2 regions of the Paenibacillus sp. J14 genome follow, and region 1 is predicted to be linked to the other one. Evidence: riboswitches for the same ligand, from Rfam matches in the RefSeq annotation. Region 1 holds a riboswitch; the other holds the start of a gene.
The links. Region 1 has a riboswitch for cyclic di-GMP ahead of M891_RS25280 (glycosyl hydrolase family 28-related protein). Riboswitches for the same ligand answer to the same signal wherever they lie in the genome.

Region 1 (11,350 bases):
AGATCCCAAAGCTATTAAGCATGTTGGACGGCAAGGACAACAGCGGAAACCGCTTGTATCGGGAGGCGACTTCCTTCATCTCCGCCCAATTGCTGTGCATCGACTCTTGCTTCACATCTTTCCGCCAAAGCTTCCATTGTGGGATCACGCCGCCCAACCGGCCTATGACGTCCCCTAGAATAAGTCCAAGCGGACCTTTGAAGATGCCGCTGAACAGCAGTTGGGAAGATACGAGAGAGAGGCTTTGTGAAAGCTTCGTCTTCGAGATCTCCCGAAAATATTTCTTGCGGATGGACCATCCGTTCAAAATTTGATAGAAGCCGCTAAAAAACAGGCTGGCTATAAAAAAGATGAAATAACGCTGGACATCCGGTTCATTGGTCCAAACCGACAGCGGATGGGCCAAGAAATAGACTCCCACCCCGCCGATGAGGCTGACTAACGCACAGATGCGAAGGGATAAGCTCAGCAGGCTGCTTGCCGTCTTGTCCTTGCTCGGCAGGGTAATGGCATTTTCGTAAGAGAAGGATGTCATCATCAGCATGATCGAGATGATGGAAGTATACATGGAGTACACGCCATATTCGGAAGGATTATATAAGCGGGTAATGATTGGCAATGTCACCAAGATGATGATTTGGCTCAGGATGGTTCCGCTGGCCAGAACGACCACATTCCGAAAAAAGCTGTCGAGCTTAAAGTTCTTGATCTTGTTTATCATCTTCGTTCCTTCATGATTCGAGGACTTTTTGGATTTGCTCAGCGATCCGTCTTTGCGTCTCTTCATCCATGAGCGGCCAAATTGGCAGCGACAGCACCTCCGCAGACGCAGCTTCCGCTTCAGGAAGACAGAGCTCATTCGGTTGGTAGACCGGAAGCTTGTGGACCGGAACGGGATAGTACACGATCGAACTGATTCCTTCTGCAGCAAGTCCCTGCAAAAGTTCGTCTCTTCTTCCGTTTAATACTCGAATCGTATACTGGTGGTATACATGCTTGGCGTAGGAATGCTCCGTTGGCAACACGAGCCCCTCCATGCCGCCCAGCAGCTCCCGATAGCGCTCTGCGACTTGACTGCGACCTTGATTCCACTCTTCGATATAAGGAAGCTTGACCCGTAAAATGGCAGCCTGCATCTCATCTAAGCGGGAATTGAAGCCAATCATTTCGTTATAGTACTTCTTCTTCGATCCGTGAGCTCGCAGCATGGCAGCTTTCTCGGCCAGACCGTCATCATTCGTGACTAGCAGTCCTCCGTCACCATAAGCTCCGAGATTCTTGGACGGGAAGAAAGAGTAGCAACCAACATCTCCCAATGTGCCAGTCTTCTGCCCTTTATATTCCCCGCCAAAGGCTTGGGCAACATCTTCGATCACGACAAGTTGCCTACGTTGAGCCAGCTGAAGCAGCGGGTCCATGTCTACGGCGTGCCCAAATAGGTGCACCGGAATAATGGCCTTGGTCTTCTCTGTCAAAGCAGCTTCCAGCAATTCTACATTCAGGTTGTACGTCACCGGATCAATATCCACAAAAACCGGAACAGCCCCTACCCGACTAATCGCCTCAGCGGTAGCAAAAAACGTAAAAGGCGTAGTAATCACTTCATCGCCTTCACCAATCCCTGTCGCCAGCAGCGCAATCACCAGCGCATCCGTGCCAGAATTCACCGCCACAGCATGTTTGGCACCCAAGTAATCGGCCGCTTCCTTTTCAAATTGCTTGACGTTCTCTCCCATAATGAACGCCCCACGGTCTAGAACCTTCTCCAAAGCGCTCAGAATTTGTGGCTTCAATTGCTTCATCTCATAACTCATGTCGAGAACCGGGATTTTCTTATGGTGTACCGCTTGATTCACTCCGTCTTTGAGCATCGCTACACTTCCTTTGTTTTATGTACTGAGTTCTCACTTCGCTCATACTCACGTCCACATTCCTGGCAGATCGCTTTCAACCCGCTAAATGCAAGCGTAATCCCGCATTCGCATACCCAGCCCATTTGCCGGGCAGGCACTCCCGCTACGATGGCATATGGAGGAACATCGCGGTTTACCACAGCACCAGCCGCAACAAACGCCCACTCCCCAATTTCCACCCCGCACACGATGGTGGCATTGGCCCCAATCGACGCTCCTCTTCTTACTCGGGTCGGCCGATAATCGCTGCTCGTATTGCGAGGGAATGCCGAGCGGGGAGTCCGCACATTCGTGAAAACCATGCTGGGGCCGCAGAAGACATAGTCCTCCAAAATGACACCTTCATACACGGAAACATTATTTTGAATTTTGACACCATTCCCAATCGTGACCCTTGGCGCAACAAAGACGTTCTGTCCCAAGCTGCAGGAATGGCCGATTTCTGATCCTGAAGAGATATGAGAAAAGTGCCATACTTTCGTGTTCTCCCCAATGACAGCGCCCTCGTCAATCACCGCTGTGGGGTGTGCCCAATAATTTGTCATCCATTTCACTCCGTCCCTCATGCTATAACAAGTAATATTGCTCCGGCTTGGCATACCCGTTCATTGCATTGCGCGTATCCAGCAACAGTCGGCTGCTTTGACCGACCAGGTCATAATCGAATGCCGAATGATCTGTGGCAATGACGGTAATATCGGATTGGGCAAGCCTCTCTTGCGTCAGCTCCACGGTTTCGTAAGTTTGCCCGTGATACTTGAATGCCGGGATGTGTGGATCGCTTAGGATAACCTCTGCTCCTCGCGCTTCCAGCAGTTCCACAATTTTAAGAACCGGAGATTCCCGATAATCATCAATATCCTTCTTGTAGGCTACGCCAAGTAAATAGACGACAGATCCATAAAGTGGCTTCTTGTTGGTATTGAGAAGTTCAGCGATTTTCTGTACAACGAATTCCGGCATGGAGTTATTAATTTCACCGGCAAGTTCAATCAGACGAGTGTGGTAGTTATACTCTCTTGCTTTCCAGGTAAGATAGAAGGGGTCAATTGGAATACAGTGTCCGCCCAATCCCGGACCCGGGTAAAAGGCCATAAAACCATAGGGCTTCGTCTTCGCAGCTTCAATCACTTCCCAGACATTAATGCCCATCCGGTTACACAATATAGCCATCTCATTCGCTAACGCGATATTGATATGACGGAAGGTATTTTCGTATATCTTCTCCATCTCGGCCACTGCGGGGCTGGAGACTACATGCACTTCTCCATCCAACACCTGCTTATACAGCGCTTCGGCGATTTGGGAGCAGGACTTCGTGACGCCGCCGACGACTTTAGGGGTATTCTTCGTATTGAAATGCTTGTTGCCCGGGTCAATCCGTTCAGGCGAATAAGCCAGGAAGAAATCCTTCCCGCAGATCCATCCGGTGGATTCGAGGATCGGCTTCACGAGCTCCTCTGTCGTTCCGGGATAGGTCGTACTTTCCAGGACTACGAGCATCCCGGGATGAAGATATTTGGCAATTTCCTTCGCGGAATTTTCCACATAACTCGTATCCGGCTGCTGGTAAATGTCCAACGGGGTTGGCACACATATCGCAACCGTATCCACCATAGAGATGAAGGAGTAATCCGAAGTCGCCTGCAGTCGCCCGCTGTCTACCATCGTTTTGAGATCTTCATCCACTACATCCCCAATGTAGTTATATCCCCGGTTAACCATGTCCACCTTGTGCGGCTGGACATCAAACCCAATGACCTGGTATCCGGCCTTTGCCTTCTCTACAGCGAGCGGAAGCCCGACATACCCAAGTCCAATGACTCCGATCTTCGCTGTTTTGCTGTGAAGCTTATCCATCAATTCGGTACGATGATCTTGCGATTGCAGCATTGATTCACGCATAGCGCCCTCTCCCTTTCCTACATAACGACTTGTGGACTGCCATTTTCAACCATATCAATGACAAGCTTCAGTGCATTTCTGCCATCCTCCAGCGTGATGGCTGGCGGGCGGTGATCCCGGATGGCTTCCACCATATCCTCAATGATGCATTGATGTCCCGGTTTGCCAAAGGGGTCCCGTTCAATCTCGGAAATCAGCACCTCCGTCTCTTCCTTGGTCATCGAGGAGCAATTCCATTGCTTAATCCAATTGGCCGTTCTGCCGCCGATTTCCGCATATCCATGCTCTCCAAAAACAGCGATCGACTCCTCCAAATTTTGCTCATACACCGTCGTACATGCCTCGACAACCCCCAGATGTCCGCTCTCAAACCGAAGCACGGCGACCGCAACATCCTCCGATTCAATCTTCCGGAACCGGGTATCCACCAACGATTTCACTTCCTTCACCGGGCCAAAAAGCCAGATCAACAGGTCCAAACTATGGATCGCTTGATTCATCAAGACGCCTCCATCCATGGCCTTCGTCCCTCTCCATGGAGCCTGATCGTAATAGGCTTGACTCCGATTCCAGCGAACCGTTGCATTCACATGACTTAACTTGCCGAACATCCCTTGATCCAACGCGTGCTTTAATTGCCGAATGGCTGGCCGATAGCGGTTAGGATGAACCACCGTAACCAGGACCCCATTCTCTTCTGCTGCCGCTGCAATGCGGTCAGCATCTTCCAATGTTAACGTAACGGGCTTCTCAATGATCAGATGCTTCTTGGCCTTGGCCGCGGCAATGGCCATAGAAGTATGTAATCCGCTTGGCGTACAGATGCACACGACATCGATGTGAGGGCATTGTTGCAGCATCTCGTCCATGTTCAGATAAACCGGGACATTCCACTTCTCTTCCAGTTCAAGCAATCGTTGAGGGTTGTTATCACATAACGCCGTAAGTACCGCTCCATCCGTGCTATTTATCGATTCGATATGTTTGTTCGCAATATGGCCGCATCCGATAATCGCAAAGTGAATCATTAGAATTCCATCTCCTTTTCTCTCGGAGTTCGCCTTTGCTGACTGCGTTTGGAGCCCCCGCGCTTCTCCAGCAGCATCGAGACGCATAGCCCTGCAAATAGACCGATAAAGCCGCCGATCGCATAGTTCAAGATCTTCCGGGGGCTGACGGGAATTGAAGCCTCTTCCAGATTTGACTTGTCCAAAATCATGACACTGGAACTCTCCACCAGCTCTTTCGATTTCTGAATAAAGCTTTCGGCGAAGGCATTGGCAATGGCCACCGCATCCTGCGGATTGTCATGTGTGGCTTTGATAATAATTACTAGAGTGTCGGGGTCTGTCCTGACTTTGATCCGTTTTAATAATTCATATGCGGTTTCCTTGGTCTGTAGTTTATTTTTTGCTTCATTGGCAATAAATCGACTCTCAATCGCATCCTCATACGTTTTAGTTAACATCTGACTGGCCAAAAATTCGGTGTAAGTCCCCGCCTCGGTAGAAGCAATCGTAGCTACCAAGCTTGCAGTCGCTTGATATTGAGGTTTGGCCAGCGTATTAACCAAAAAAACGCCTCCCTCACAGACTAGAAGCGTAACAATAAAAGCAATCATGTGTTTTCTTAAGATTTTAAACAAACCGCTACTTTCCAATAGCTCCACCTCAGTCGATGTCAGAATATCACTCCAAAATAAGTCCCAGAAAATCCGTCATGAAAAAATAGGATAGGCATTTAAAACTAGGAAAATAGTCACCTAAATATAACCTTATATTAACACAAATTGCAATCAAGAGAAGAATGTTTTTTTTGACGCATTTGAGAGACAAACAAAAAACAGGTTTACGAAAAGACGATTGTCTCTTCATAAACCTGTTAAACTCTATCAAGTGATGATTTAATTATAAGTTCGATACTACCTTAACATTGACGTTCGATTTTGCCAGTTGGATGTTGAAGGCTTGTCCCTTAACGATGTTGTCCTTAACCACGATATCCTTCTGGATGCAATTCGCAAGATAGGTGGTCAGGTCGATTCCGCCCTTCGTTGTTTCAATCTTGTTGCCCTCGACCGTTCCGTTCTCCGCATTCTGCCAAGTCCAGATTCCTTTCTCGGCATGCTCGATCGTGTTGCTCGAAATGGTGAAGTTCTTCGTATTCCCTAAGCGAATGCCCGTTGTTCCCGCAATCACACTTTGCTGCCCCATTTTAATCTTGTTCCCTTTGATGGTCACATGATTAACGGTCTCATCGGCGCTGACTTCAATCGCAGCATAATAACTGCCAACCCCTTCAATGCGATTGTCCGAAATGCTGTTGTTCGAAGCGTAGACGCTGATGCCAGCGTACATGTCAGGAGCCAACTGACCTTTATCTTTACCTTCGTAATAGTTGTTATTGAGATAGGAGTTCGTGATGATATTGCCGCTGACCGTAATCCCTTGGGCGTAAATCTTGATCGCACGTTTAGCGTTGAAGCTGAAGGTATTGTTGGCAATCAAGCTGCCCACGTCCCGGCCCGTCCCACGATCCAGGTTCGGGTCTTCATAGAAAATCCCGTCCCCATCGTCGGCTGAACCGATGTGATGGATGTTGGAGTTCGTGATTCGAACGTTCGATGCAACCTTCTCTGCCGATCCCCAGGTTGTTGTAATATAGATGCCTCTGGAGATCAAGCTGCCGGCTGTCAGATTCACAGCCTTGATATTATAAATTTCAGAATTTGTGATTTCAATGTGATTGGTATCGCCATAAATGACAATCCCCGAGACGACACCCGTATAAAAATCGCTAGCCGGGTCACTGCTGTGCGTCGCATTGGCTGCCGCGATCCGATTCACTTTGACGAAGGAGCTGCCTCCCCCGATAACCAGAACACGATTTACGGCATGATTACCATCCAACATCAAGTCCGAGATTTCAATTCCAGTACCCGATGCATGGATCATTTCCCATCCAAATTTGTGAGCATCTGCTTGAATGACCGACTTCTTGCCTTCGCCTTTAAGCGTAGTTCCGCTCTCGACGATCAGCGTATTCACTGGATTCACCACGTAAGTGCCTTCAGGAAAATATACCGTTCCTTTGCTGCTTGCTGCGAGATCCAAAGCCCGTTGAATTGCCGACGTATCGTCAGTCACTCCATCGCCTTTGGCACCTTGGTCCTTCACATTAATCATTTGGGCGTCCTTTGGCTCAGCGTTCGCAGCAACCGGATTTATAGAGAAGTTAAACAGGAATCCGACTGCAACGACCAACGTGATAAGCACGAATTTCTTAATCGATTGATTTGCTGCCATAAAGGACACCTCAAATTCGATAGGATAAAAAATAGAAAGCCCCCGTTTCAGGAAGCCTTCTATCTCATCCTGAAAACTTTCGGGAACTGGCTGGCATGTGATCTGCGACCACGAAGCCCCTGTAGCTTTGCGTCCCGCACTTTCATGCGGTTTGCCTTTTCGATGTTCTCGTATTCAATTCTGAGGTTTGGAGTGGAGTCAATTTCTGAGGTTGGAGTCAATAAAAAAAGAACCAAATAACTATAGTTATAAGGTTCCTCATCGGAAACCTGTATGTAGGGAGCTGGCTGGCATGTGATCCTCGATCACGAAGCCCCTGTAGCTTTGCGTCCCACCCTTTCGAGCGGTTTGCCTTTATTCGACATTGCAGGCTTAAAATATGTTAGATTATGGTTCTATAGTAGCATATCCTCTATGAATCTGTAAACTAGCACTCTACTAATATTTTACTAGACGACAAAATGTTCCATTGGATACCTGATTCACATCCGGTCTTTATAGACAGAGGTTAATTCCTCCAGCACGTTCTCAATCGCATACGTCCCCGTAAGTAGATCTCGTCTTGCAGCTATCTCCTGCCGAAGCAAGGGATCGTGATATAACTGCAGAATCCGATCAGCAAAGGCATCGGCATCGCCGAGCTCGACCAGAAATCCATGGACGCCTTCCCCGACGAGGTCCCGGTTTCCCCTTACCCGAGTTGCCACCACAGGAAGGCCGCTGGCGATCGCCTCCATAATATTGACCGGCAAGCCCTCCTGCCGGCTCGAGGATACTGCTACATCCGCCAATGCGTAAATGTTCTCCATGTCCTTCCGGTGTCCGAGAAAGGTAACATAAGGTTCCAGCCCTTTCTCAGCAACGAGACTTTTGTAGAACGCCTCCAGTTTCCCTTTGCCGGCAAGCAGCAGCTGCACATTCGGAATGGCATCCTTCAATTTTTGGATCGTCTCCAGCAGGAGCGTCTGGTTCTTGCGATGAATCATTTCCGCCGCATATATGAGAACAAAACGGTCTTGTCCGACGCCATACTCTTCTCGCAATTGCCGCTTTTGCTCCGCTGTAGGCGGTTTAAATCTCTCGAAGCTGATCCCGACCCCATGCACAAAATGGATGAGCCCCGGTTTGAATTTCCCTCGCTTAGCCCGCTCGAAATCCTCATCATTCATCGTTACCAGAACGTCAGTATACCGAGAAAGCCACTTCTCCACCGGATAGTAGATCAACCAATTGATGCGAGAAGCCCCCTTGTAAAAATGAAAACCATGAGCAGTATAGACGACTTTCGTGCCTTTTCTTCGACTTTGGCGGGCAGCCAGTCTCGTTAACACTCCGCCCATAGGGGTATGACAATGAATAATCTCGTATCCCTGACTGTCGATAATTCTTTTTAGCTCCCGTAGAGCCTTGAGGTTATCCCTGCTATAGGGAGAACGCTGGATGGGAATATCAAACTGCTTGTCCGCCCATGGAACCGGCTCAGAACCATTCGCAGCCACATGAACCTCCCAGCCCTGATCCCGGAACCATTTCAAGTAAGGTAGATGAAATGCGTTAATGTGAGACACAACCGTAGCGCTAAATAACACCTTTTTGGGCACCCATACCATCCGCTTTCTAGTAATATAGTACCAAATATATCAGTCTTTATAGGGGAGTTCAATCGCTGTTCTATCATAAGTTTAGGGTGACTAGCCCATAGGGTTCTGATATATTAGTAGTTATCAAGTCCATACTCAAATCTACCTAATCATTTTTTCTCTCTCAGGACAACTTAAGGTCCACTCCTGCCTGCATAGAATAGACTCTCACATCATTTCTCTCATCATCTCACGACACTTTAGGAGCCGACCGGCACAACATCAGATCAGACAAAATTCAGAAGACTTGCATTTGCATGGTAATAGGCATAAGGAAATAGTATAAAAGTTCTACTTCGTGTTTACACCAGATTTGGAAAAAGCTATGATTAACTTATGGATAAGTAACCAATTGAGTCAACTATGGGGTGGAAATTGTGAAAGTTTTAATCACAGGAGGCTACGGCTTTATCGGTTCCTTTGTTGCCGAGAGATTTCTTCGAGAAGGACATCAGGTTGTCATTATAGACAATATTTCAACCGGCAATGTAAATCATATTAAGTTTCCTCATACTTCCTATATTTTGGATGTAGAGAGTCCGAATTGCGAAGCGGTCTTTGAGCAACACGAGATCGACGCAGTGATTCATCTTGCAGCCCAGGTCGATATTGTTACTTCTGTGGAGAACCCCTATGCTGATACGAAATCGAACATTTTAGGCCTTACGAACATGCTTCAACTTTCTGCCAAGTACCAAGTCCGGAAATTTATTTTTGCGTCATCTGCAGCTGTATACGGAACTACGCAAGAAATGCCACTGTCCGAATCCTATCTTTGCAAGCCGGTATCACCCTATGGAATTAATAAGCTTCTTGGTGAATATTACTGTGAGAAATGGAAAGAGCTCTACGACCTAAGCACGCTATGCTTCCGCTTCGCCAATGTATATGGACCTCGGCAAGGAACGATCGGCGAAGGCGGCGTCGTCTCCATCTTTATGGAGCGGGTGCGAGATGGGAAAGAGCTGGTCATCTATGGAACCGGAGAGCAGACACGAGACTTTATTTATGTGGAAGACGTCGCAGAGGCCATTTTTCTAGCTGCAGGCACCGAGCATTCGGGAGTGATGAATCTATCTACCTGTACAGAGAACTCGATCAATACGTTGATTGAGATCCTCTCCGAGCTTCATCCCTCACTCCCTAGTATCATTCGAGTGAATTCCCGCCCTGGAGATATCTACCGATCCGTTCTGAATAACGAGTTGCTGCGTTCCACCATCAACTGGACGCCAAAGTATTCCTTCAAGGAAGGACTGATCCAAACCTACGAATGGTTTATGCGGGAATCTCAAAGCTTGACGAAAAAGAAGAAAACCTCAACGAATTCTTCCACCTTGTATAACGACGAGCAGATCCAAAATGAATTGCTTGGCTCGGCCCTGTCCCGAAACATTCGAAGTCTCTACCTAAGTCAGAACGAGCTGTATCTGGAAGGGACCCCTGTGCTCAAGCCAGAAATTTTCACGGCGGTCATTCACTCCAGAATTCAAGCCAAGATGAAATTCGATACGGATTACGTTCTGCTCGCGATCACGAGCGAGGTCAGAGATAATGAACAGCTGCTTCATGCGGTTGATCGGACCCTGAGGGAGAATGATTATATCGGTTTAAGCGAGACCGGCACCCCACAAATTCTGCTGTCGAATGTCTCTCTGAACGATGCGGGCATTGTTATTGAAAGGCTGGCCCGGCAAGGAGTCGTTGCGGAAGTCATTTCCGGAACCAATCCTACGAAAGGAGATTCAAAGCAACGGAATGATGGAGCAAACAACACTGTCCAAATGGGCTGAATTTAACCGCCGGCGGTGGAATTGTCGAAGTGATTATCATCGGTTGCAGCTTCCCCAATCTGAGGTATACGGTGAAATGCTGCTGTTCATGGATGCAAAAGGGAGGTCGTACCTCCCGCCACAGAACCCCTACCACTTGACCTACTTTTATCCAACAGCCACAAGCAAGGCTTCACGATCGAATAAGCAATGGCATGAGGTCGCCAACCTCATGATTGATCGATTGTTGGAGCTGAAAGGGAGAGTTATTTTACATCTCCCCCCGCATATTGAGGATGTTCGTCCATTTACCTGGAGAGGCTTCAAGAGCGATGTTCGATATACATACCAAGTGGAATTGCCCTATCAGATTGAAGAGGCCAGCAAATCCATACGCAACAAAATCAAGAAGGCTTCTTCTTTAGGATATTACACTGTAAAAAGTAATAATATGGATCACGCATACCAATGCCTCATCGAAACCGAACAGCGTCAAGGGTTCAGTCATCAGCTCTCCGTGGAGGATCTGAAGCTGGCACAAGATTTGATGGGGGAAGAGGCGTTCCGCTGCTATATCTCCTATTCACCGGAAGGTGAACCGGTCAGCGCCAATATTTCGCTGCTGTTCCATCCTGAATGGGCTACCGGTTGGATCGCTGGAACCAAGAGTGCACACCTGCAGAACGGTGTGGTTCAGATGCTGCAGTTATTTGAATTTGAGGATCTGACCTCCATCGGTGTCAAAGGATTTGACTTCACAGGTGCAAATATTGAATCCGTATCTAACTCCAAAGCAAGTTGGGGAGGCGATCTGG
Region 2 (11,350 bases), on a different contig from region 1:
TAACCGCGATTAACTTTGCCGTCTCCCGCTACTGGGTGTTCTACGAATCGGAAGGAGGGGGCTCAAAATGAAGCTGGGCTCCAAGTTAACGAGTCATCTGCTCCTTACGTTATTTTCGCTCCTCATGCTGTATCCGGTGATTTGGTGGATTGGCGCTTCGCTGAAGAAGACGGAGGAGTTGAGTTTGCCGACGCTGTGGCCCAAGACGCCGATGTGGGAGAACTATATCCATGGCTGGCACTACTCCAACGATTACACGTTTGCGCATTTCTTTGGCAATACGCTGTTAATGGAGGTGGGGAACGTGTTTGGCGGTGTGCTGACCGCCGCCATCGTCGCTTACGGCTTCGGCAGATTGGATTTCAAGCTGCGGGGCTTCTGGTTCTCGGTGCTCCTGCTGACGATGATGCTGCCCGGCCAGGTTACGGTCGTTCCGCAGTACATTCTGTTTAACACCTTTGGCTTTGTGGACAGTTATGTGCCGCTGGTGCTGCCGCATTTCTTCGGGGGAGGCGCGTTCTTCATCTTCCTTCTGGTTCAGTTTATTCGCGGCATTCCCCGGGATTTGGACATGGCGGCGAAGATTGATGGTGCGTCCGTCTACGGCATTTTTAGTTGGATTATCTTTCCGCTGATTAAGCCAGCGCTTGTGACGGTTGCAATTTTCACCTTCATCTGGAGCTGGGATGATTTCTTCTCGCAGGTGCTGTACCTCAGCTCTGTGGATAAATTTACGGTGGGGCTGGCGCTCCGTGGATTCATTGACCAGTTCGAGATCCAGTGGGGGCAGCTGCTGGCGATGTCATTGTTGTCCGTCATCCCGTCTGTACTGATCTTCCTGTTTGCGCAGAAGCACTTCGTGGAGGGGATTGCTACGACTGGATTGAAAGGCTGATTTCGTTTTTCATTTCAAGGGTCTAACGCATAGAAATCGGGAGAAGAAGAAAGGGGATATCGATGATGAGAAAAGCAAAATGGATGAGCTTCGCCGCACTCTCGCTGGCGCTGCTGCTGGCCTTGACGGCTTGCGGCGGCGGTGGAGGCGGAAGCCGTGCCGGCGGGAATTCTGGCGGAAACGGCGGCGGGAGTGGTGGAACAGGAGGAAACAGCGGAGAGAAGACGCTTAGCATCATGTGGTGGGGAACGGACGCGCGACATGAAGCAACGCAAAAAGCGCTGGACTTGTATTCGCAGCAAAATCCCGGCGTGAAATTCAAACCAGAGTTTATGGCTTGGGACGCGTATTGGCAGAAGTTGCCGACGTTAGCCGCCTCCAAGACGATGACGGACGTCCTTCAGATGGATGCGGCATATATTCAGGAATACGTCAGCCGGGGACAGCTCGAGGATTTGTCCGACATTGACCTAACTGGCATTGTGGATCCTAATGTGATCGAGAATCTAAAAATCGACGGGAAGCTGTACGGCATTCCGCTGAGCCAGAACGCCCAGGGAACAGCCTTCAACAAGGTCGAGCTGGAGCAGTATGGCATTCCGCTGCCGCATAAGGACTGGACGTACGACGAGTTTTTCCAATGGGCAAGGGACGCCCGCGCCAAGCTGCCGGAGGGTAAATACCCGATCGGCGATACCACCACTTGGGACTTCTATAACTATTATCAGACGGCGATGGGGAAACCGCCGATTATGTCTGATGGAGGAAAGACGTTTACGCTCGACAAGGACCTGTTCATGAAGTTCTATCAAACCTATGAGCAGTTCCGTAAGGACAACATCGTTCCTCCAGCAGAGCAGTCCGCCGCCTTCCTTGAAAACGATCCGCAGGCAGACCCGATGGCCAGCGGAGTGGTCATGACGAGAGGGGCAACCACCGGTTCCGTCAGTGCGCTGGAACTGCTCATGCCGGGCAAGGTAGGCGTAGTGAACATGCCGGTTGGTCCTGCAGGCGGGGGCTGGGCGCAGTCCACGATTTTCCTGAGCGTCAGCACCAATTCAAAGAACAAGGAAGAAGCGAAAAAATTCGTGAAATGGTTTATCACCGATGAAGCGGCAGGAGATGTGCTTGGCTTGACCCGCGGCATTCCAATCAATCCGGATATTTACAAGAAGCTGGAACCGAATCTGGAAACCAAGGATAAGCTTGGGAAGGAAATTTACGATTTATCTGTAGATCAGGCGTTGCCTTTTTATTCTCCAGCTCCTGGTTTCTCGGAATGGGTGGATACCTATAAGAAGGAGATGGATGCGGTGACATTCGGCCAGCAATCGATTGAAGAGGCCTATAACAAGATCGACAAGCTTGGCAAAGAACTGGCGGCCAAGGCGGGGAAATAAGCGATAGAAAGCGGGGAATCATCAAATGCAGCTTGCGGAATTTCTTTCAACTCAGCCCGATCAACTGTGGCATTTGTCGAAGCAGATGAACGTCAATTATGCGGTCAGCGGGCTGCCGTGGGACGAGAAGACGGAGAAGCCATGGGATTTAATGCCGCTGATCCGGATGAAGCAGCGTTTTGCCGACTTTGGGCTGACGTTGTCCGTAATTGAATCGATGCCGCCCAGCAACAAGATCAAGCTCGGGACGCCCGGCCGTGACGAGGAGATCGAGATTTTTCAGCAACTTATTGTGAATATGGGGGCTGCGGGCATTCCCGTACTTTGCTATAACTTTATGGCGCAATTTAACTGGTTCCGCACATCCACGACGACCCGAACGCGAGGGGGTGCGCTTGTCTCCAGCTACGATCACAGCTTGATGGCGAATGCGCCATTAACGGAAGCTGGAATCGTGACGGAGAAGCAGCTGTGGGAGAACCTGCATTATTTTCTGGAAAAAATCGTTCCGGTCGCAGAATCCGCCCGGGTGAAGCTGGCGCTTCATCCGGACGATCCGCCGATTTCGCCAATTCGCGGCGTATCCCGGATCTTGACGAGCGCGGCGGCGTTGCAGCGGGCGATCGATCTGGTGCCCAGCGCGTACAGCGGCATCACGCTGTGCCAAGGGACGCTGGCAACGGCCGGCGAAGACATTCCAGCGGTGATTCGGCATTTTGCCAATCAGCAGAAGCTGTTCTTTGTTCACTTCCGCGACGTGAAGGGCACGCCCGAGAAGTTCGAGGAAACGTTCCATGACGATGGTCAGACGGATATGCTCGAAGCGATGAAGACGTATTACGAGCTAGGCTTTGACGGTCCGGCGAGACCGGATCACGTGCCAACGATGGAAGGTGAGAGCAACGAAAACCCGGGGTATGAGCTGCTTGGCCGTCTGTTTGGCGTCGGTTATATTACCGGCTTAATGGAGGCGGCGGCCAAGATGACCCCAGGTTCCGCTGCCCGATAAGGATATTCGAGAGAAGGATCGTCTTGACCGGCAATGCCGTCAGGACGATCCTTTTTTTACAAACACATAAAAAAAGCAGCAGAGCGTTAACTCCACTGCCGATCGTTAGAATAATGATAATTCCATTGGTCTGTAGATTCCCAGAGACCGCCGATTTCCGGGTGAAGGTGAGCTGCCAGCACTTCGTCATTGAGATCATCGATCCCAAGTCCGGGGGCGTCCGTCAGCGTGATGAAGCCGTTCTGGACGATTCTTTCCGGAAGGCGGCTGCCGATCACGATGTCGTCCCACCAATCGACGTCACAGGAATGGTATTCAAGCGCAAGGAAGTTCTCGGTGGCGACGGCGACGTGAGCTGCTGCTAGGCAGGCGATGGGGCTTTCGGCCATATGGATCGCCATGGCCACGCCGTAATCCTGCGCCATGTCTCCGATTTTCTTCGTCTCGAGGATGCCTCCAGCTGTCAGCACGTCTGGGTGGATGACGGAGACGCCGCCGGCTTCAAGCAGCGGCTTGAAGTTTTCCTTCAAGTAAATGTCTTCGCCCGTACAGATCGGCGTCGTCACGGCGCGGGACAGGCGGGCGTATTGGTCCGTATACTGCCACGGAATCATATCCTCCATCCAGGCAAGGTTGAACTTGTCGATGCGCCGGCCCAGTTTGATGCAATCTTCCAGGCCGATATGACCAAAGTGATCGATGGCCAGCGGTACATGATTGCCGATCACAGATCGAACTTCAGCGACGTATTGCTCGAGCATGTCGAGTCCTTTTTCGGTAATATGAATGCCGGTGAAAGGATGAGGGATATTGAAAATGTCGTAATGGCGGTTTTTGATTTCACGAAGCTCTTGCTCGGTAAGATCACCTTTGTCTCGGGCGTACCGGCGCTTTGAGATTTCCCGCATGTCCTCCAGGAAGCCAAGCGGTGCGCTAAGGGTGCCCGGTTCGTTGATGAGCTGTCCGATGCCAAGGTCCATCTTCAGGAAGGTGAAGCCGGCCTCCATCCGTTTCTTCAGCGCCTCTCCCATTGCTTTGCCGGTGTCTTTGCCCACAACGTCCGTGTCGCAATACATGCGGACTCGGTCGCGGAACTTGCCGCCCAGCATTTGATAGATCGGCACTCCGTACGCTTTGCCGGCCAGATCCCAAAGTGCGATCTCAAGTCCGCTGACGCCGCCGCCTTGACGGGCGTGCCCCCCGAACTGCTTAATCCGGCGGAATAGCTTGTCGATGTTGCACGGGTTCTCCCCGAGAAGCCGGCTTTTCAACATGAGGGCATATACCTTATCCGCGCCGTCGCGGACTTCCCCGAAGCCGACCAGCCCTTGGTTCGTGTAGACCTTGATCAGGCTGCTGTGGAACGGTCCGCCGACGATATCGGTAAAGCGGATATCGGTAATGCGAAGCTCCGAAGGGCTGGAGGAGGTACGGACATGGGCCAGCGTTTCTTCGTACGTTTCTTTATTTACCATGAAATCACTCCTTATGGAAGGATTGGCTGCAGCCAGCAGCTATGCGGGTTACAAGAGCATGCTCCCGCCATCGAGTCGAATAGCAGAACCCGTCATGAATTCACTTTCGTCTGACGCGATGAAGCAGGCGAGGTGAGCCACGTCAATGGGGAGACCAACGCGCCCCAACGGAAACTTCTCCTGTTGCTGCTTACGCCGTGCTTCCCGTTTCTTCTCTGCATCCGGATCGTCCGGTGAGATGCGGGTGTATTTGCCCACATCAACGGCTCCCGGCTCAATCGTGTTCACCGTAATGCCAAAGGGCGCCAGCTCAATGGCACTTTCCCGCCCCAGCATGCGGATCGCACCTTTGGTCATGGCATACACCGGGTCAAAATCGGTGGGGCGTTTGGCGTGCACCGACGAGATGAGGATAATTCGTCCGGTTCCTTTTCGTTTCATCCCGGGAATTACAGCCTGGATGCATTGCCAGTAGCCTTTCACATTCGTATCGAACAGGAGATCAAATGTCTCACCATTGTGCTTGAATAGATCGTAATTCAACTGTACAGCAGCATTGTTGACTAGAACATCAACTGGGCCAGCCTGGCTTTCGATCTTGTGTATCATCGCGTTAATTTCCCTCTGCTTCGAAATGTCCGCCTGGACAATCAAGCAATGGCCCCCCGATTCGTCTATTCTCCGCTTGGTCTCCAGTACGCCAGCTTCACTCCGGTTATAGTGAAGGGCGGTGACAGCGCCTCTCTTGGCCATTTCCACGGCAATTCCCTGACCGATGCCAGTTCCGGATCCGGTGACGAGAACGACTTTGCCTGTTAAACTCATGGCGAATCACTGCTCCTTGGTTGTCTCATTTTGTGATCCATATAATGAAGCAGGAAACCTCCGTCCAACCGCAAATCCGCGCCGTTCAAGTAACTCGCATCGTCTGACGCCAGGAAGCAGGCAACATTTGCGATATCGTCCACTGTCCCCAGCCGGGCGCTCGGCACCTTGGTTTCGTAGCTGCGATAGAGCGTGGTCAGCGAACTGCGGAATCGCTCATTATCGCCTGGGATGGGGCCAGCTTCAATGGTATTCACACGGATGCTGTGTCGCCCAAGCTCAAGGGCCGCTTCTTTAGCAAGCAGCTTTATGGCGCTTTTGGAGGCACTGTAGGCGAAGGAGGAGCCGTTAGGTTTCTCAGCATGGATGGAGGAAATAAAGATGATGCAGCCAGACTCCCGTGCAGCCATCACTTTCCCGGCAGCTTGCGTGCAAAGAAAGGCCGATTTTGCGTTGGTGTGGATCACCTCGCGGAACAATGCTTCAGAGCCGGCTTCAACGGAAAAAGGTACGAACAGGTCATGATTATGGATCAGCACCTGCAGGGCACCAAGCTCCCGTTCTGCTTGCAGCACAAGCTCGTTTGCGTTGGTGCCGGAGTTTAAATCGACATTGCTTACGAGCACTTTGGAGCCGGAAGCTTTAGCCAAGTTGATTTCAGCTGCAATCTCTATGCCATTGGACGGACTACTTAGCAGGAGATGGGCGCCATCCTTAGCCCAGCGACGGATCAATGCTTTGCCCGTCGGCTGGTCGGCGTCTGTAATCCAAACGACTTGCGGTGATCGCTTCATACATCACCTCCGAATAGCACGCCCAAGTCAGGGCGGCTAGCTATGACACACTCTCATCATAAGTTTCGACCGTTCCGGGTTCGAGACGTGAAACTTATGATTTTGTTTGATTTTTTTAGGAAGCCTTTCGTAAGATGGGGATAGCTTAATTTCTTGGCAAGGGGGATAACTATGGAGCCAATTTCTCCGAAAATATCGGCGTTCCAAGGCGTACAGCAGATGAATATCCCTTTAGCGGCTGGCCCGCGGCATTCCGTTGGACTTCGGTCGGACGGTACAGTGATGGCTGTAGGAGATGTCCGAAATGGCCAGTGTGATGTCAGCGATTGGCGGGGGATCGTGGCGGTGGCGGCAGGTAATGTTCATATGGCAACGAACACAGGAAAGTCGCATACCGTGGGGCTTCGGTCGGACGGTACGGTGGTTGCCACGGGATGGAATGGGCATCAGCAATGCGAAGTGAGCGAATGGAGCGGAGTCGTAAGCATTGCGGCGGGGTGGCGCAGAACGCTTGGGTTAAGAGGCGATGGTACAGTGGTGGCCGTAGGGCGGAATGCGGAAGGCCAATGCGAAGTCAGCAGTTGGCGGGATATCGTGGCGATCGCAGCAGGGGATTGGCATACCGCTGGTCTGAGCGCCGACGGAACCGTGATCATGGCCGGTAACAATCGCTACGGCCAATGTCATGTGAGCCAGTGGCATAATATCAAGTCCGTGGCGGCCGGTTATCTCCACACCGCAGGTCTTCGATCGGATGGCACGGTCGTAGCCACAGGGGCGAACAAGCATCACCAATGCGAGGTAGGGGATTGGCGAGGAATTATGGCAGTTGCTGCCGGCAGCTATCATACGGTTGGATTGAAATCGGACGGCACCGTAGTGGCAGCGGGCTCGAATCAATATGGTCAATGCGAGGTCAGCAACTGGCGTGAAATTGTTGCCATTGCCGCAGGATGTGCGCATACACTTGGTCTAAAGGCGGATGGCTCGGTTGTGGCGACTGGCCATAATGAGTACGGTCAATGTGAGGTTAGCAAGTGGAGAGGGATAAATTTGTTACTTTAACCCTATTTAACACTATCAGCATATCTCATTAATATTGGCCCTTATCATAGAGTACAGAAACTCAAAACACATAGGAGGTTCGAACTCTATGAAACTGGCAAAAAGCATGCGTTTAAAAGCAGCATTTGCGATAACAGCAGCGACAGCTGAAATCGCAATCTCAGGGTCCTTGAGGATGAACTTCCTCCCATAAGCCTTGCTTCCACTTTCACTAAAAAATGTGAGAGGGAGGCAGGGCTTTTTTGGGTTCGGGTGATGTTAGGAAAACTCTCAAAGTTCTGAAATTTGTCTAAAATTAATTTAAAAATAGGACTATACGCCTATCTTACATTTTAAACCTGAAAATTTTCGTTTTGTTCATTGTTTTTTTCAAGACCACTGCTATAATCTTACATAACAAATCGAAATATGTCGAAAATCACTGTCGAATTCGACATATTCTGATCTTTTTCGCATAAACCACCTTCATAATTTTCTGGGCAAAATTACTGAAAAGTAATGACGCAAAGCCATGGGTCTAAAGTTCTGAAATAGAGCTATGATTGCCAGGTTGCCAATGACTGAATTGCTGAATTCATGCATTGACGATGCCCTTCCAGACAACTAGAAGGGTTTTTCTTTTAACGGATAACATGAATTCGGCAACGAAGGTGTAATTCTCAAACGGGAGAGTCTTATGGCTCTCTCTTCGTATAGGGGAGGTGAAGTGATGATTGAAATTTCAGATAAGGAATTTATCAAATTAGCCGGTTATATCAAAACAAATTTTGGGATTCATTTGAGCGACGAGAAGAGAACGTTGGTAATGGGCCGATTGTGGAACGTCTTGAATTCGCTGAACATGGAAAATTTCTCGGACTACTTGAACTATATTGCTACCGATCAGAGCGGCGAAGCCGCAAGAACGTTTATCAATCAGATGACAACCAATCATACATACTTTATGAGAGAATCAGATCATTTTGATTTGTTTCGCGCCAAAGTTCTCCCCGAACAAGTCCCCAAAATCAAAGATCGAGATTTGAGGGTGTGGAGCGCCGGTTGTTCCACAGGGGAGGAAGCCTATACTTTAGCCATCCTAATCAATGAATTTTTTGGAAATGCTCGGCTCGGATGGGATACAAAGCTGTTGGCGACCGATATATCGGAAAAGGTGCTGATTGAAGCTAAGAAAGGGATTTACAGCCGTGAAGAGGTTGCGCTGTTGCCGGAGCGTTGGAAACATGATTATTTTCATCCGCATGGGATGAACCAATATAAAGTGAAGCCCAAAATCAAAAACGAAGTGGTTTTTCGGCGATTTAATCTCATGGATCCGTTCCCCTTCAAAAAGAAGTTTCATGTGATCTTTTGCCGGAATGTGATGATCTATTTTGACGCAAGTACGCGCATGCAACTGATTCACAAATTTTACGACAGTCTAGTCCCCGGAGGGTATTTATTTATTGGTCATTCCGAAACGATCCAACGGGATCACACCAAATTTAAGTACGTGATGCCTGCGGTTTATCGCAAAGAGTAACGATTGGAGAGTTGCCTGGATGCAGGTCAGAAATAAGATTAAAGTTCTGGTCGTAGATGATTCCATGGTGTTTCGCGAAATGATTGCCCGCGGGATTACGACGGACCCTGACATTGAAGTTGTAGCTACAGCTGCGGATCCATTCGAAGCAAGGGACAAGATATTAAAATATCATCCGAATCTCATGGTCTGCGACGTGCAAATGCCGAAAATGAACGGGATTGAATTTCTTCGGCGCTTGCTGCCTCAGTATTCGATTCCCGTTATCGTGGTCAGCGCGATCAGTTCGTCCGTGTTTGACGCCTTAAACGCCGGTGCGATTGATTTTATCTCGAAGCCGGATAACAAGTTATCGCATGTGGAGAAGTTTATCGAAGAACTGATCGAGAAAATCAAGATTGGCTCGAAAGCAAAAATTGTCCATCAACCGAAGAAACTGGCCGCTTCTCCTGCCGATCCGCCAACGAAGCTGGTTACTGCGAAACCTGCTACAACCAAGGAAGTGATTGCCATCGGGGCTTCTACCGGCGGTACAGAGGCGATTTATACCGTGTTAAAGTCGTTGCCCAAGGATATGCCAGGTATCGTTATTGTTCAGCATATCCCTCCCATGTTCTCGAGAATGTTCGCCGAACGGCTGAATCAGAGCTTATCGATTCGTGTGAAGGAAGCCCAAACAGGCGATACGATTGAGCGGGGCAAAGTGCTGATTGCACCGGGAGATAAACATATGCGAGTGAAGCGTTCCGGAGATCATTTCGTGGTCGAATGTTTTGCAGGCGATAAAGTCAATCGCCATTGTCCCTCGATTGATGTGTTGTTTGAATCCGTGGCGAAAGAGGCGGGGAATCAATCGATCGGAATTATCTTGACCGGTATGGGTTATGACGGAGCCAAAGGATTGCTGGCTATGAAACGCAAAGGCGCCCGAACTATTGGACAAGATGAGCAATCCTCTGTTGTATATGGGATGCCGAAAGTGGCCTATGATCTGGGAGCAGTAGAGAAACAAACCTCGCTGTCTAACATTTCTCATGTTTTAAGTACGATGCTGTAAAACCGTCTTTATTGTAGGGCATTCATTGAATGCCGGTCACACTAATTAGGTTGGGTTAAACAACTGAAAACCAGTGACGCAAAAGCTTTTTCCTTTAATTTATTAAACCAGTAAAGGGTACGACATCCAAAGGAAGAATAGGGAGGGAAATGATGGGATATCAGCAAGGCGACCCCATATTTGAGGCATACATTACCGAAACCTCTCAGCTGGTCGAACAGCTGGAAGAAATCATTCTGACTTGTGAGAATGCGAATTTCTTCTCAGAAGAGATGATTAACGAGATTTTTCGCATCATGCATACGATTAAGGGCTCTTCCTCGATGATGCAATTTCATAACATAGCGACCTTATCGCATGCATTGGAAGATCTTTTTTCTTATTTACGTCAATACCATCTCAAATTGGAAGATTGGTCTGAGTTGTCCGATTTGATGCTGGAGGGCGTTGACTTTACGAAAATTGAGCTCCATAAAATCAAACATGGCGAGCACGCCGATGGAGATTTTACGGCAATCACGCAGAGAGTTAAAGGGCTATTAGGCTCTCTTGAACAACAACGTTCTATTACCAAAGCAGATGAAAGGGCTTCTCAGGCTGAGATAGTTCGATCATCGAACAATTTTAAAGCTCAGATCCTCTTCACTGAGGATTGCGAGATGGAGAACATCAGAGCGTATCAAATCGTTCATCAACTCAAGGATCAGCTCGAGGATTACTGGCATATTCCGGAGGACGTGCTGGAAGATCCGACATCGGCGGAAACGATACGAAATCAAGGATTTCAGTTGTTTATTCGGACGAGCAAAACGTATGACGAGATCTACTCGGTGCTCTCCCAAACCAGTTATCTGAAGTGTTTGGAACTAGAGCAGGTTGAACTAGACAGAGAACAAGCGGTTTCAGACAAGGAGAAAGCTCAAGAGGTCCAAGATGAGGTTCAAGGAGAGGGACAAGTCGTTCAAGAAATACAAGTGCTTCCTGATTTGCAGAGCATTGTAGAGAAACCAAGCTCTGCTAAGCCCGCGATCGTGGACAATCCAACTGTTAAAGAGACGAAGAGTTCAACAAGCAGTTATCAAGGGAAATCCATCAACGTAAATGTGGGCAAGTTGGACGAGCTGATGGATTTGGTTGGGGAATTAGTCATCGCGGAAGCGATGGTCACTCAAAACCCGGATATTATCGGCTTGCAACTGGAGCAGTTTCAAAAGGCTGCAAGTCATTTACAGAAGATCACCAAGGAAATTCAAGACAAGGTGATGGAAATCCGCATGGTTCCGCTAGCCACAACGTTCCAACGAATGC

Region 2: linked by a shared signal. The riboswitch ahead of M891_RS0104385 (CheR family methyltransferase) and the one ahead of M891_RS25280 (glycosyl hydrolase family 28-related protein) in region 1 are both predicted to bind cyclic di-GMP.

The regions. Positions count from the first base shown of each region.
Region 1 is NZ_JADQ01000016.1:51,690-63,039, forward strand. It holds gene M891_RS0108270 (lipopolysaccharide biosynthesis protein) at 1-721, opposite strand, end outside; gene M891_RS0108275 (DegT/DnrJ/EryC1/StrS family aminotransferase) at 732-1,871, opposite strand; gene M891_RS0108280 (acyltransferase) at 1,874-2,458, opposite strand; gene M891_RS0108285 (nucleotide sugar dehydrogenase) at 2,481-3,818, opposite strand; gene M891_RS0108290 (Gfo/Idh/MocA family protein) at 3,836-4,846, opposite strand; gene M891_RS0108295 (YveK family protein) at 4,846-5,391, opposite strand; gene M891_RS25280 (glycosyl hydrolase family 28-related protein) at 5,726-7,123, opposite strand; cyclic di-GMP riboswitch class I at 7,202-7,289, opposite strand; cyclic di-GMP riboswitch class I at 7,399-7,486, opposite strand; gene M891_RS0108305 (glycosyltransferase family 4 protein) at 7,606-8,733, opposite strand; gene M891_RS23555 (NAD-dependent epimerase/dehydratase family protein) at 9,141-10,556, shown strand; gene M891_RS0108315 (GNAT family N-acetyltransferase) at 10,768-11,350, shown strand, end outside.
Region 2 is NZ_JADQ01000009.1:1,653-13,002, reverse strand. It holds gene M891_RS0104430 (carbohydrate ABC transporter permease) at 1-71, shown strand, start outside; gene M891_RS0104425 (carbohydrate ABC transporter permease) at 68-895, shown strand; gene M891_RS0104420 (ABC transporter substrate-binding protein) at 961-2,295, shown strand; gene M891_RS0104415 (mannonate dehydratase) at 2,321-3,304, shown strand; gene M891_RS0104410 (mandelate racemase/muconate lactonizing enzyme family protein) at 3,391-4,779, opposite strand; gene M891_RS0104405 (SDR family NAD(P)-dependent oxidoreductase) at 4,828-5,604, opposite strand; gene M891_RS0104400 (SDR family NAD(P)-dependent oxidoreductase) at 5,601-6,398, opposite strand; gene M891_RS0104395 (RCC1 domain-containing protein) at 6,570-7,463, shown strand; cyclic di-GMP riboswitch class I at 7,932-8,021, shown strand; gene M891_RS0104385 (CheR family methyltransferase) at 8,173-8,985, shown strand; gene M891_RS0104380 (protein-glutamate methylesterase/protein-glutamine glutaminase) at 9,005-10,042, shown strand; gene M891_RS0104375 (chemotaxis protein CheA) at 10,195-11,350, shown strand, end outside.